DNA from 3 places in the Pelotomaculum schinkii genome. Region 3 is predicted to be linked to each of the others. Evidence: predicted binding sites of a transcription regulator. Region 3 holds the regulator's gene; each other region holds the start of a gene.
The links. The regulator HrcA, encoded in region 3, represses chaperone genes, less so after heat shock. The targets are predictions, from matches to a motif close to TGTTAGCACTCNNNNNNNNNGAGTGCTAACA.
Positions count from the first base shown of each region.

Region 1: a site for HrcA is predicted at 1,172-1,202, ahead of Psch_RS01805 (Hsp20/alpha crystallin family protein). Genes of this name have one in related genera too.
Region 2: a site for HrcA is predicted at 2,245-2,275, ahead of groES (co-chaperone GroES). Genes of this name have one in related genera too.

Region 1 is NZ_QFGA01000001.1:362,378-367,492, reverse strand. Features, by position in the region: gene minC (septum site-determining protein MinC) at 1-518, shown strand, start outside; gene Psch_RS01810 (NUDIX domain-containing protein) at 577-1,125, opposite strand; gene Psch_RS01805 (Hsp20/alpha crystallin family protein) at 1,322-1,765, shown strand; gene Psch_RS01800 (acyl-CoA dehydratase activase-related protein) at 1,952-2,953, shown strand; gene Psch_RS01795 (acyl-CoA dehydratase activase-related protein) at 2,941-4,044, shown strand; gene Psch_RS01790 (acyl-CoA dehydratase activase) at 4,067-5,020, shown strand; gene Psch_RS01785 (aminotransferase class V-fold PLP-dependent enzyme) at 5,076-5,115, opposite strand, start outside.
Region 2 is NZ_QFGA01000003.1:79,035-84,149, reverse strand. Features, by position in the region: gene groL (chaperonin GroEL) at 263-1,903, opposite strand; gene groES (co-chaperone GroES) at 1,928-2,215, opposite strand; gene Psch_RS16465 (MogA/MoaB family molybdenum cofactor biosynthesis protein) at 2,503-2,991, opposite strand; gene moaC (cyclic pyranopterin monophosphate synthase MoaC) at 3,166-3,660, opposite strand; gene Psch_RS16455 (S-layer homology domain-containing protein) at 3,876-5,115, opposite strand, start outside.
Region 3 is NZ_QFGA01000001.1:796,196-801,310, forward strand. Features, by position in the region: gene Psch_RS03835 (TCP-1/cpn60 chaperonin family protein) at 1-965, opposite strand, end outside; gene hrcA (heat-inducible transcriptional repressor HrcA) at 979-2,025, opposite strand; gene hemW (radical SAM family heme chaperone HemW) at 2,184-3,320, opposite strand; gene Psch_RS03850 (hypothetical protein) at 3,431-3,649, opposite strand; gene lepA (translation elongation factor 4) at 3,982-5,115, opposite strand, start outside.

The DNA.
Region 1 (5,115 bases), 430 kb from region 3:
CGGCCAGGGGGTTTTTTAGCGGCGCCAAGTTTTCCATAGCTGACATGCACCAAAAAATCCCCACCAGCCAAAAGGATGAGCTTGAGGATATCTGCCGGCAATACGGAATGGTCCCCAACCCTGACGGCAGTGTTGTGACACGCTCTAAAGCGGCCCGGCCGTACCAGAGCCAGAGCGCAATTCCTTCGCCGGTTGGTGATGGTGAAGCAGCGCTCATGGTCAGGCGTTCACTGCGTTCGGGACAGCGTATCGTTTATGCGGGACATGTCGTTGTACTGGGCGATATCCACCCTGGCGCAGAGGTGATGGCAGGCGGCAACGTGCTGGTGTTGGGGAACTGCCGGGGGGTAATCCATGCAGGTATTGATGGAAACAGCTCCGCCAAGGTGGTGGCCATGCGGCTGTCTCCAACGGTATTGAGCATTGCGGGCAAGAGGTTTACTCCCGACCTTACCGGACAGCATGCCGGTTACTGCCGTACTGCCCGCTTGTCCGGCAAGGAATTTGTTTTTGAATAAGATCATGCGAAGAATGATTTTTAGCTAGTTTGACCATAAAACCGGCGGAGCATTTTGCTCACAGCCGGTTTTTCATATAGCTGTCCACGGCCAGAATACCGGCCACTGACGCGGCGTCACAGATTTCACCCGACCAGATCATCTGAATTGCATTTTCCCAGGGTACCGTTAACACCTCAACAAATTCGTCGTCATCAAGGTTTTGGTTTAGAAGGGTCAAGCCTGATGCAAAGAATAGGTGCAATTCCTCATCAGAGAAACCGGGAGTACTGAAAAAGCTGCACAACCTGACTAACTCTTTAGCTTTGTAACCTGTTTCCTCTTGTAGTTCCCGCAGGGCTGCTGACTCCAATTCTTCTCCCGGTTCGATATTCCCAGCCGGTAGTTCCAGGGCGGTCCTGCCGGTAGCGGATCTGTATTGTCTTACCAGAAGCAGCTGACCATCCTGTTTTACCGGGACGATGATCACGGCCCCCGTGTGTTCCACAATCTCCCTTTTTGCCGTACGACCGTCGGGTAATTCTACTGTATCAACCCTGAGGTTTAGAATTCTACCACGGTATATTATATTCGAGCGAAGAACTTTTTCGGTAAGATCGCTTATCATAATCACTCCAGTACACAATTGTTTTGCTCCTACTTATTCGCCTCACTGGTATCATTATCCTGCCATGCCTGCCAATATACTCCGCAAAGACGTTCCTCAATATCAAAATATCTATATGGCGCCGAGCATTCATACAGGTATAAATATAAGCAATTTGCAAAATATTAATTTAAAACATTAATCCGGGGGTGAAAAAATGAGTATAGTACGTTGGGATCCTTTTGGGGAAATCAGCAATTTGCGTAACCAGATGAACAAAATTTTTGATCACAATTTTTTAAGACGGGGTCTTATGACTGGTACCGAACAGTTTGGACCGAGAGTTGACCTTTACCAGACAGATCAGGAGGTTGTTGCAACAGCTGAACTACCCGGTATTGAGTCCAAGGATGATATTGAAGTCGCGGTAACTCCTGACACACTGAGCCTAAAAGGCGAGTTGAAAAGATTTAAAGAAGTTGAGGAAGATAACATCTTCCACTCTGAGAGATACTATGGTACTTTTAGCAGGATGCTGCCCTTGCCGGCGGAGGTAAAACCCGAAGAAACCCTGGCCAACTATCACAACGGACTGTTGGAGATCCGGATGCCTAAGACTGAAAGAGGTCAAAAGAAAATGCACCGGGTTAAAATACAATAAAAAAACAAAAGGGCCGCCCGGCAGTGGCGGCCTTTTTAGTTGTCAAGGCTCATTTTTTGTTGATTTTTGCTGGAGGAATTTCCCTAGACATATAGAATTTTAAACGAAAAAGGAACGGGCATAACCCATCCCCGCAGCCAGTATAGTAATAAGAACTCAATATCAACTAAGGAGGCTGTGACCGGTGTGACTATTAAGGTTGGCATTCCGGGAGCTCTTTTATATTATCTTTACTACCCTATGTGGCGGACTTTTTTCAATGAACTCGGTGTCCAGGTAGTGACATCCGGCAGGACCACCAAAAATATTTTAGATCAAGGGACTCGTGAGGCGCTGGCTGACGCCTGTGTACCTGTTAAACTATTCTACGGTCATGTTATGGATATTAAAGACAAGGTCGATTACCTTTATATCCCAAGGGTGGTCTGCCTTAACCGGAGGACAGTTTACTGTCCCAAATTTCTTGGCCTGCCCGATATGATCCGGTATTCTATTAAGAATGTACCGCCTATTATCGACGTCCGCATGGATACAAGACAAGGCCGCTTTGCGGTTGTAAAAGCGTACCTTGAAATCGGTAAGCGCCTGGGAGCGCCAATACTATCGGTACTCCTTGCATATTTGAAAGCCGTGGGGGTTTTGCACCGCTATAACAGACTTTTGAGAAAAGGATGGAGCCCCGTTCAGGCCATGGATTTCCTGGAGAACCAGGCCGGGGGGGCGGATTTTGACGGTTCTGCCAAGTCCGGTTTGAAGTTTGCCGTACTTGGTTATCCCTATGCTATTTACGACAGTTTCATCAGCGTGAATTTGATTGATAAGTTAAGGAAGTATGGGGTTAAAGTCATCACGGCCGAAAATATTCACCCGGCCTTACTTGCCCTTCAGAAAAACTGCAGCCTGCCAAAACGTCTTTTCTGGACCTTCAGTGACAGGGCGCTCAAGGCGGCCCACTTTCTTTTTAACCAGAACAAAATTGACGGGGTCCTGCACTTAACAGCCTTCGGTTGCGGCCCTGACTCCCTGTTGAATAAATTAATCGAAATGGAAGCCAAAAAACACAGTGATATTCCTTTTATGACCCTGATGATTGATGAGCAAACCGGAGAAGCAGGCATGACCACCCGCCTGGAGGCATTCGTTGATATGGTCAGGCGCAGGAAGGAGGCGCTTGCATGCCGAAAGTAACTTTTCCAAGAATGGGTGAATCGTGGCGAACATTTAAAATGCTCCTGGAGGACCTCGGCAACGAAGTGGTGGCCCCCCCGCGTCCCAGCAAGCGCACGCTCGATCTTGGCGTGCGGTATTCACCCGAATTTGCCTGTTTTCCACTAAAAATTCTGATGGGAACCTACCTGGAATGTATTGAAATGGGCGCCGATACCATTGTCACGACAGGCGGTGTGGGCCCTTGCCGGGCAGGGGAATACGCCATGCTTCATCACAAGATCCTAAAAGACATTGGTCATGATATCAAAATGATAGTATTTGAACCACCCCGCCATTACCCTTTAAACTTCATCAGAAACGTATTGGCGCTTAACAAAGCGCGTGTTTCCATAAGGGGCATCATTTCCCATATAAAGCGGGCCTGGCGCAAACTACAGGCTTTGGACAACGTAGAAAAAATGAGCCATGTGACCAGACCGCGCGAACTAACCAGCGGCAACACCTCCAGGGTCTACCGCAAGGCGCTTGAGTGGATTGACCAGGCTTACACCACGCCGCAAATTATGGAAGCTGAAGCGGCTGCTCTGGAAGCCCTGAAAAATATCCCGCAGGACCCCCAACGTATGGTACTGAAGGTCGGTATTGTTGGGGAAATCTACGTATTACTGGAACCTGCCAGCAACCTGGAGATTGAAGAAACACTCGGCAATCTGGGGGTTGAAGTGGAAAGATCTATGTTCCTCACAGGTTGGACCAGGGACAACACCTGGAATGAAACAACTGAAGGAATGACCGTCAAAGAAGCCGCCGCCCCCTATCTCCCTGAACTGGTAGGAGGACACGGCCGGGATTCAATCGGCAACACCATTCTTTGCGCCAAGCGCGGGTTTGATGGCATGATCCAGTTGGCCCCCTTTACCTGCATCCCGGAAATTGTCGCCCGCACCATCCTGCCCAGGGTCAGCAGGGATTATGATATTCCCGTACTTACTTTTTTCCTGGACGAGCAGACCGGGAAAGCAGGCATGTCTACCCGGTTGGAGGCATTTACCGACCTGCTGAGAAGGAAAAAACTCCTGCAGGCGAGAACAAATTGTGTAACTGGTTAAACAGTGACAGGAAGGACTTGTTATGAAAGCATATTTAGGTATTGATGTCGGATCAGTCAGTATCAATATTGTTGTAATGAGCGAGGCCGGAGATGTCCTAACCGGCCTTTACCTTCGTACCATGGGCAGACCTATAGAGGTTATCCAGGAAGGTCTTAAAGAAGCGGCGGCGGCAGTGCCGCCGGACATTGAGATAGCCGGCGCAGGTACGACCGGCAGCGGTCGCTACCTGGCAGGAGTTATGGTGGGCGCCGATGTTATAAAAAATGAGATTACCGCCCATGCCGTCGCGTCTTCCATGCTTGTGCCGGATGTCAAGGCAGTACTGGAGGTAGGCGGCCAGGATTCCAAAATTATTATTATGAGGAATGGCATCGTTACTGATTTTGCCATGAACACAGTATGTGCCGCAGGAACCGGTTCCTTTCTGGATCAGCAGGCTGCCCGCCTCAACATCCCCATTACCAGTTTTGGCGAACTTGCTCTTAATTCCCAAGCCTCTGTGCGCATTGCCGGGCGCTGCACTGTTTTTGCCGAATCGGACATGATTCATAAACAGCAAATGGGTTATGGACTCCCGGACATTGTTAAAGGGCTGTGTGACGCGCTGGTTCGCAATTACCTTAACAATGTGGCCAAAGGCAAGGAAATATTACCTCCGGTGGTGTTCCAGGGCGGTGTTGCCGCCAATGTGGGGATTAGGACGGCCTTTGAAACAGCCTTGGGTTTGCCGGTGATTATACCCGAATACTTTAATATAATGGGTGCAATCGGAGCCGCGCAGTTGGCCAAGGAAAAGACAGCGGGAGGTAATAGTACCAGTTTTAAAGGATTTGCTGTAACCGGTCTTCCCTATCGCACTGGAAGCTTTGACTGTAACGGGTGCTCGAATGTATGCGAGATAGTTGAGATTTATGAGAATGAAAAAGTAATTGGCCGCTGGGGATCCCGCTGTGCAAAATGGGACGTAATTTAGCTCCGGTAAAAGGCGATGAGAATCGAGTTTTTGATACCGGTTTTTTCGCCAAATTTCAGCAGCCGCAAGATTTATCCTCGCCCTTGTTAAACTCC
Region 2 (5,115 bases), on a different contig from region 3:
TCGTTAACCACACCCCTCCCCTTTTTGCAGAAGCCGGGTTGGGCCCCCAGACATAATGGAACGTCTTGGGCATACGGATGATGCCGCCAAAAAAAATGTTTATCTACACGCGACCAAAACTAAAAAGAAAGAGGCTTCCCAAGAGTTCAGTGAGCTAATGAGAAACCTCTGCGTATCAATTTTGCACGCCGTGATCATTTCGTGATCATAGCAAGGGGCCGAGCATTCGGCCCCTTTATTTATAACGGCTTAAGGCCCTTAGTTACATCATGCCGCCCATGCCGCCCATGCCGCCCATGCCACCCATGCCGCCCATGGGGTCTTTGTCTTTTTCCGGCTTGTCGGCTACCAGGGTTTCCGTGGTCAGGATCATTGCCGCGATGCTGGCCGCGTTCTGCAATGCTGACCGGGTGACCTTGGCAGGATCCACGATACCTGAGTCGATCATATTGACAAATTCGCCAAGCAGGGCGTTGAAACCCACACCTGCGGGAGAATTCTTCACCTTGTCAACTATAACGGAACCTTCCAGACCGGCGTTGCCGGCAATCTGGCGCAGGGGTTCTTCCAAAGCCCGGCGGACAATGTCAACACCGGTCTTTTCATCAAAGCTGTCCGTGGTTAGCTCATCAAGCGCCTTCATTGCGGTGATGTAGGCCACGCCGCCGCCGGGTACGATACCCTCTTCTACAGCAGCCCGGGTGGCGTTCAGGGCATCCTCGATGCGCAGCTTCTTGTCTTTCATCTCGGTCTCAGTAGCGGCTCCGACCTGGACCACCGCGACACCGCCGGCCAGTTTGGCCAGGCGCTCCTGCAGCTTCTCCTTGTCAAATTCAGAAGTGGTATCCTCAATTTGACTTTTAATTTGGGTTACCCGTTTGGTGATTGCATCAGCGCTGCCGGCTCCGTTGACGATGATGGTCTCTTCCTTCTTGATCCTGACCTTGGCAGCCCGGCCCAGTTGGTCAATGGTAGCCTTGTCCAATTTCAGGCCCAGTTCCTCGGTAATAACGGTACCACCGGTCAGGATAGCGATATCTTCCAGCATGGCCTTGCGCCTGTCGCCAAAACCAGGCGCCTTAACTGCCACGCACTGGATGGTGCCGCGCAGCTTGTTCAGGACCAGGGTGGCCAGTGCTTCACCTTCAATGTCTTCGGCAATAATCAGTGAAGGCCTGCCTGACTGGACGATTTTTTCCAGAACCGGCAGAAGGTCGGCGACCGCTGAGATCTTCTTATCCGTGATCAGGATGTAAGGATCGTCTAAGATGGCTTCCATTTTATCAGTATCGGTAATCATATATGGGGATATGTAGCCCCGGTCGAAGTTCATCCCCTCGACGATCTCCAGGTTGGTAGTGGTGCCCTTGGACTCCTCTACAGTTATGACACCGTCTTTGCCCACTTTTTCCATGGCGTCGGCAATGAGGTTCCCGATTACTTCGTCGTTGGCGGAAATCGTGGCTACCTGAGCAATGGCTGACTTGCTCTCAATAGGCTTGGCCGAGCTTTTAATAGAAGCAACTGTTTTTTCAACCGCTTTTTCAATACCGCGCTTGATGATCATTGGGTTGGCGCCGGCTGTTACGTTGCGTAAACCCTCGTGCACAAGTGCCTGCGCCAGAACACAGGCGGTAGTGGTGCCGTCTCCGGCCACATCGTTGGTCTTGGTGGCAACTTCTTTCACCAACTGAGCGCCCATATTTTCAAACGGATCGGGAAGCTCAATTTCTCTCGCAATGGTTACACCGTCGTTAACGATCATCGGAGAACCGAATTTCTTATCAAGGACCACGTTGCGGCCTTTGGGGCCAAGGGTAATTTTTACGGCATCGGCCAGAGCGTTGACGCCTTTTTCAAGAGCGCGCCTGGCTTCTTCCCGAAAGATAATCTCTTTAGCCAATTCATTTACCTCCTTATATAATCCTTACTCTATTACGCCGAGGATGTCGGCTTCACGCATGATCAGATATTCAACGTCATCGATTTTCACTTCGTTGCCGGCGTACTTGGAGAAAAGGATCTTATCCCCGACCTTCAGGTCGATGGGCACCCTCTGGCCAGTTTCTAAAAGCCTGCCGCTGCCTACCGCTATGACTTCACCTTCCTGGGGCTTTTCTTTTGCGGTGTCCGGAAGGACGATGCCGCTTTTGGTCCTTTCCTCGGTGGGCGTTGCTTTTACAACTACCCGTTCGCCTAATGGTCTGATCAACATATACCCCTCCTTATGGTTGCTTCCTGTATTGTTAGCACTCGATCTAGACGAGTGCTAATATCTACAGTAAATATAATATAGAATAAGAAAATCAAAAGCAAATAAAATCACCGCATAATTTTCCTCTTTTAGAGCAAAAAAAGGCATTTAGCGGATAATAGCTTTCATTTCCTACTCCTATCTCATTATTATCCCAATTTAACTAATATTTTTACCTGTCTAGAAATATTTTTCCACGGCAATAACCATTCTATACAGGGCAACCCAAAATTTTCTTACCAGTAGTACTAACCTACACCGCACTCACCGCCGCGGCCGGTCAAGATTTCCAGGGCATGGGGCAGCGCCGGCAGGATGACCTCCAGACATTCGCGCACTCCTTTGACGCTGCCGGGCAGGTTGATAATCAGGGTGTTTTTGCGTACCCCTGCCACTGCCCTGGTCAGCATGGCGCGGTTGGTCTTCTTCATGCTCTCCGCCCGCATGGCTTCGGGTAAACCCGGCACCTCGCGCTCGATCACGGCCAGAGTGGCCTCAGGCGTATTGTCCCGCTGGCTTAACCCCGTGCCGCCGGTAGTCAGGATCAGTTCTACCTTCTCCCGGTCGGACATGTTGACCATCGCCTCTTTTAGGGCGTCAATGTCGTCCGGCAGTATTTTATAACTGACGACATGGCCCAGTATTCCAACCATTTCACGGATGGCCGGGCCGCTCTCATCCGTCCGCTCGCCGCGGGAGCCTTTATCACTAACCGTAATAATCCCAATTTTGTACATCTTTCACCCTCCCAATCGTTATCATATCAGGATAGCTGCAAATGCCGCTATCGAAGGGCAACATTTCTAGAAGCCTTGGCAATATGGCGGTCGATTTCAACCGTACTCACCGCGGAACAGCCCCTAAAGCGGGGCACGGTAGATGATACCTGCTGCCGCCCGCGAGTAAATGTTCTAGCTCCATGCAGCCTCACCCTTACGCTCAAAGGCGCCGCTTTTACCGCCGCTTTTATGGACCAGCCTGACCGCCCCGATGACCATCTCACGGTCGGCAGCCTTACACATGTCGTATATAGCCAGCGCCGCCACGCTCACCGCAGTCAGCGCCTCCATCTCCACCCCGGTCTGTCCGGTTACCCGCACCCTGGCTTCGATTTCAACGGTGTTGCGGTCATAATTGGGTCGAAAATAAACGTCAACCCCGCTTATCATCAGGGGATGACAGAGGGGGATCAGGGCAGATGTCTTTTTGGCAGCCATAATCCCGGCAATTCGGGCCACCCCAAAGACCTCTCCCTTTGGCGCCTTCCCCTCCACAATTAATTCGAGTGTCTCTTTACGCATGGCGACCTCGCCGCGGGCAACGGCTTCCCTGTGGGTGACAGCCTTGCCTCCCACCTCCACCATCCTGGCCTGACCCTGCTCATCCAGGTGCGTTAATTCGCTCATACTATTACTCCTCCGTCTCCACAGGCTTACCGGCACTGTCAGACCCGCAGCCCATTTTGGGTATAATTTGCCACCCAGTAGTATTTCTCCCGTAAAGCAAAATATCCTCCGAAAAATGTCGGAAATACATCTTAAAAAATAGCAGCAGACCGCTCCCAGGAGTGACCTGCCGCTTGACTAACCGGTTTAACATTTTGATTGATGCAGGTAACAACTCAAAGTTCGGTCAGCCTATAGATCTGGCCGTCTCTCAGACGCAGTTCCACATCCCAGCCTTCTTCTACATCTTCAAGATCAATTCTGTCACCGTCGCTGTCTCTCAGTATGGCTCCGTCTTCCAGGTAATACGTGAATTGATTTCCGCTGCTTTGTTCAATTTGAATCCTTTCGCTGCTAACCCGCACGTCGATGATTTCTCCCTCAATGGTAATATCTTCGTCATCGGTGATTTCAATGGTTACGACCTCATCATCTTCTATTTCTATCTCCGCTTCGCTGCCGATGACAATCTCCTCCAGGTCGATTGAATCGCCATCTCTGTCGCAATCGACATCATCGGAGATGTCGTAGCGCTCCTCGTCGCCGTCACTGTTTGTAAGCCATAAGCGCGGGCTGCTCCCGGTCCTGAGTCCGGATATTACACCTTCCTCAGTCGACTGGTCACTGTCTAAGACCTCGATTTCATCCACCCAGTCGTCACTATCCAACTCCAATCTGACCTCGTCCCCGATTTCAAGTTCATCAAAGTCAAGCTGCCTGCTTCCCTTGTACACATCGACATCTTCGACCACCTTATAGGTAAACTTGTCTCCATCGCTGTTGCGTATGGTTATCCCGTAGGCGCCTGTAGTATCCAAATCCCTGATTTCACCCTCAAGGTCACTCTCGCCGTAATCAAGGACCTCGATCTCATCCACCCAGCCGTCACTATCCAACTCCAATCTGACCTCGTCCCCTGTTTCAAGTTCATCAAAGTCAAGCTGCCTGCTTCCCTTGTACACATCGACATCTTCGACCACCTTATAGGTAAACTTGTCTCCATCGCTGTTGCGTATGGTTATCCCGTAGGCGCCTGTAGTATCCAAATCCCTGATTTCACCCTCAAGGTCACTCTCGCTGGAATCAAGGACCTCAATGTCCGTCACGTAATTCCGGCTGTTAAGTTCCAGACGGACCTTGTCTCCTTCGTTTAAATCACCCAAACCCTCGCTATCACCGTCGATGATCACTTCTACGTCTTCGTCAAGGGTATAGGTATTGATGTAACCGTACACGTCCCTGATGGTTATCTCACCGCCGTCCAACTCCTCGATCGTGCCTTCGGGTGAGGTATCCCGAAGGATTACAATTTTAATTGCTTTCTGGCCATATACGGCAACCTCGACCTCGTTGTTAACCGCAATTGTGTCGTAGCTAACAGCGCTGTTATCTTTTAGTACGGCAACTCCGCCCGGC
Region 3 (5,115 bases):
GTTCTTTTCAGCCCGGTCCGCTTGATCATCCTGGCTCCCGTATGTTCGGCGGCCTTACGCAGTTCCTTGTTGGCCACCCGCTGGACCACCATAACGCCTGCGTCCGTTAAAATCTCCTCAGCCGCATCGTTTACGCCGCGGTCGGCCAGTACCAGTCCCACTCCCAGGCTGGTAATTTTTTGGACGTTTTCCTTGAATTCGGCCTGCAGCTGCAGGTAACGCGCAAACCCGGACTCGGTCCCGAGGGCTTCCTCATCAATTTCCTCCGGCTCCAAGGCGTCGTCGATAATCAAGACCTTGACCTCACCCAGTTCCCCGGGCATCTGGCGGTTCATCCGCTCCTTATTAATAATTACGCCCATGAAAACCTGGTTTAAAGCGCCCTCTTCAGCTACAACGGTATCTGAAAACTTAAAAGAACTGTCCTTTAGCTTCTCCTCCCCAATCAACACCGCGGCCCGCTTCACCAGGTCGGCAATGTCCTCGTGGCCGCGGCCCGAAACGAGCGCCACCTGGCGCACAAACTGGTCATGCACCCCGTTGATCTGTTGAGCCTGACTCTCCATCACTGCCAGCGCCTTCTTTAGCCCCACGCGCATCCCCTCAATGACTCGCGCGACAGGGACTCCCTTTATAACCTGCTCCACTCCGAAGCCGACCAGGGCGCCGGCCATCACCGTAGCCGTGGTTGTCCCGTCGCCGACTTCCTCCTGCTGTGCCTTGGCTATGTTGATGAGCATTCTGGCAGCAGGGTGGTTGGCCTCCATCAAGGTCAGGATGGTAACCCCGTCGTTGGTGATCACGACCTCGCCGAATTTATCAACCAGCATCGTGTCCAGTCCTTTGGGACCCAAAGTCCCCTCGACGGCGCTGGTTATAGCCCGGATGGCGTTGGAATTGGTCAGCAAAGCGGCCAGCCTCTCGTCCACCTCGGCCCCCTGAGTCGCTTCCTTTTTCAAGCTCAAATACGGTACCCCCTCACTTTCCCATGCCCTTCATCATGCGCTCCAGAGCTTGTGAAAGGTTCTTGGTCATAAAATCAACTACACTGATTACTTTGGCATACTCCATCCTGGTCGGCCCCAGCACTCCCATGGAGCCCATCTTCCGGCCCGCTACCGAGTAGGCGGCTGTGACCATGCTGCACTCCTTGATTTCCTTGTTCTTTATCTCACCGCCAATGCGCACGGTAACGCCCACATCCTGCTCCTCACCGGTCATTAACCCGTAAAGAAGCTTTTCTTGCTCCAGGATGCTGAGCAGGGTCTTAACCTTTTCCACGTTGTGGAATTCTGGTTGGTTTAACATATTAAATACCCCGCCCAGGTAAATTTTATCCTCGGATTTCATGGTCAGGCTGTCTTCTAACAGCTCCATGGCAAGGTCGAGAATATGTTTGTGCCTGGCCAGTTCAAAATAAATTTCCTTTACCAAAGTAAGCTTGATGTTTTCATTGGTAAGACCCCGCAGCTTGGCGTTTAAAATCCGGGATATGGTTTCCATGTCATCAGTGCTGATGCTTTCAGGAATATCAATCAACCTGTGGTGCAGAGTTCCGTTGTCCATTACCACCACAACCATGGCCTGGGTAGGGTTCATCGAAACCAGCTGGATATGCTTAAACCGGCTGGTACCAATGCTTGGGGTAAGCACCATGGCGGTATAATGGGTGAGTTGTGAGAGAAGTTGGCCCGTTTTCTGTATAACCTGGCCGATATCTTTCACCTTGATGTCAAACTCACTGCGAATTAGATCTTCCTCTTCCGCTGATAAGTCGTGCTTTTGCATCAAATAGTCCACGTAGTAGCGGTAGCCCTGCTCGGAGGGCACTCGCCCCGCGGAAGTATGAGGTTGTTCAATATAACCCTGCTCTTCTAAATCAGCCATTTCGTTACGAATGGTGGCAGGGCTGACGCCAAGCCTGAACTTTTTAGCTATGGTGCGGGAACCAACGGGTTCAGCGGTAGCAATATAATCGTGAACGATGGCCAGAAGCACCTTTTGCTTGCGGTCATCCATTTTCATGCATTACCCCCCCCTTTTGTTAGCACTCTAACCTGCTGAGTGCTAAAAACCCGCTAAATAAAAAATAGCACCAACTCCATCCACTTGTCAAGGAATATAGCGCAAAAGCATTCAATAATTCATATAACCCGGTCGTTTAACACGCCTTCCCGCTGAAATCACACAAATTCCAGGAATACCCGGTTGGCCAGGGGAAGCCCCCTTTCGGTCAGCCTGAAATAATCCCCGTCAATCTCAGTAAGCCCGTCCTTTGTAAGCCTCTTAATTTCAGACCGGTAGACATCCTCCAAGCGCCGGCCAAAACGCTGCCGGAAGGCCGCCAGGCTAACCCCCTGCAAAAGCCTCAAACCCAGGAACATGGTCTCCGACATTTCAGTTTCCACGGTAAGGGTTTCCCTGTCGGCAACCCTGAGTTCTCCCCGCCGGAGCCTGGACCGGTACTTTTCCGGCTCGCGTTCGTTGGCAAAACGTTCCCCCCGGAAGCAGGAGTGGGCAGCCGGTCCCAGCCCCAGGTAGGGCCGGTTTAGCCAGTAAACCAGGTTGTGAACACACTCGCGCCCGGGCCTGGCAAAATTGGAGATTTCGTAGTGATGATAACCGCTCTTTTTTAGTGAAATTATGGCGGTGTGGTACATGGATAGTTCCAGTTCTTCCGGACAAGCCCTCATATCACCAATGGCAACTGAACGCTCCAGAGGAGTTCCCTCCTCCAGTTGCAAGCCGTAAGCTGCAACATGCTCCGGTTCAAAAGCTACTGTCCGGTCGAGCGTTTCCTGCCAAACCGCGAGGGTCTGGCCCGGTATACCGTAAATCAAATCGATATTAATGTTGTCAAAACCGGCCTGCCTGGCCAGCCGCACCGCGGCGCCCGCCTGCGCGGCGTTGTGGACACGGCCAAGCGTCTTTAGTAAACCGTCTGCCAGGGACTGCACCCCGATACTGAGGCGGTTTACCCCTGTCCGCCTTAATTCGTAAAGACCTCCGGCATCAATAGTACCCGGATTGGCCTCAACCGTAATCTCACAATCCGGTGTCAGGCGAAAAATTGACCTTATATATTTAAGAATCTCCCTCAGGTCTCCCACGGGCAAGCAGGTGGGCGTGCCACCCCCGATAAAAAGGCTGGATATTTCTTTCTCAACTTCGTCCAGGAAAGATCCGTATAGCTGGATTTCTCTGATCAGCGCTGCCAAGTAGTCCTTTGCCGCTGTCCGGCTGTAGGGGTAAGAGATGAAATCGCAGTAACGGCACTTTTTAAGGCAAAAAGGCACATGAATATACAGACCTATTGCCATGCTCCGCCCCCTTACCGTGAAAATAAAGCCCGGCTTACTAAGAAGCCGCCCAAAAGAATGTGGGTGAGAATTTCGTATGCAACAAAAGTGAAATAACCCGGTTTTTCCAATCAGGCCAGATTCTTCAGCGCATCTAACAACGAGCGCTTTTTCATATCGTCCTGAAGCCGGACTTTAACCTCCTGCCACACCTCACCGCACCTGTCGGTGTTGCTCTTGCCAACTATCGACCTTATGGCCAAATCTATTTGCTTGCGCTCTTCCTTAGTTTTTGGCTCAATACCCAGTTCACCCAGAACCGGCTTCAGATGTCGAAGGTAGCAGCTCATAAAATGATTCCTCCTTAGTTACGGTGGTTAAGAATAGCTGAGTATGAATAAACTCGCAACCTGTGCTTAGTACGGGTCGTAAGGCGTAGGGCGTAGGACATAGATGAATCCTGCATTTCTAAGAGGTCTGTATATGATATTATGCACACTGTACAATTTAAAATTTTTTGCGTTGGATGGGATTATGTGGGTGGTGAATTCAAATTGCACTTAACCTGCAAAGCAGTAGGAATTTTAGCTCATTTCTCTGGTGACTTTGCGAGAATGAATCCGCCCCACACATTTTTTGATAATACTTCTCTGCGCTTGATTTGGTATGAACAAAAAGATTTTTACTTATCACCTACGCTAAGGACGGCCATGAAGGCTTCTTGCGGGATTTCTACGCTGCCCACCTGCTTCATCCGCTTTTTCCCTTCTTTTTGCTTTTCCAGCAGCTTACGCTTGCGGGTGATGTCACCACCGTAGCATTTGGCCAGCACATCCTTACGTACCGCCTTTACCGTCTCCCTGGCAATGATCCTGCTGCCGATTGAAGCCTGAATCGGTATTTCAAAGAGCTGGCGGGGGATTAGACCACGCAGTTTTTCAACAAAGCTACGCCCCCGGTGATAGGCTTTGTCCCGGTGCACGATAATCGAAAGAGCGTCCAGGACTTCCCCGGCAATCATAATATCAAGCTTGACCAGATCAGACTGTTTATAGCCGGCCAACTCGTAGTCAAGGGAAGCATACCCCCTGGAGCGAGACTTCAACTGGTCAAAAAAATCATAGATAATTTCGCTGAGCGGCAGATCGTAGGTAAGCATCACCCGGCTGATGCTGATATATTCCATGTTGACAAAGATCCCGCGTCGCTCCTGGCACAGTTCCATCACCGGACCGACATAATCTTTAGGCGCCATGATTAAGGCCCTGACAAAGGGCTCTTCAATAAAAACAATATTGCCAATCGGCGGGAGCTTGCTGGGATTTTCTATTTCAACCACGGTATCAGCCGTGGTGGTCACCCGGTACACGACGTTGGGAGCCGTTGTAATTAGACTTAAGTTATACTCACGCTCGAGCCGCTCCTGCACAATTTCCATGTGCAGTAAACCCAGAAAACCGCAACGGAAGCCAAAACCAAGCGCCTCCGAGGTTTCGGGTTCATAAATCAGAGAGGCATCGTTAAGCCTGAGTTTTTCCAGGGCATCTCTCAAATTTTCATAGTCAACGGTATCAACCGGATAGAGGCCGCAATAGACCATGGGTGTAACCTTGCGGTAGCCCGGTAAAGATACCGGGGCCGGGCGTTTAGCGTCGGTCACAGTGTCTCCCACCTGGCAGTCCTTGACGTTTTTAATGCTTGCGGCGATAAAACCAACTTCGCCCGAACGCAACTCACCAATGGAGACAGGCGCCGGCCTAAATATACCGACCTCGTTGACCTCAAATTCCTTGCCGGTGGCTACCATCTTAACCTG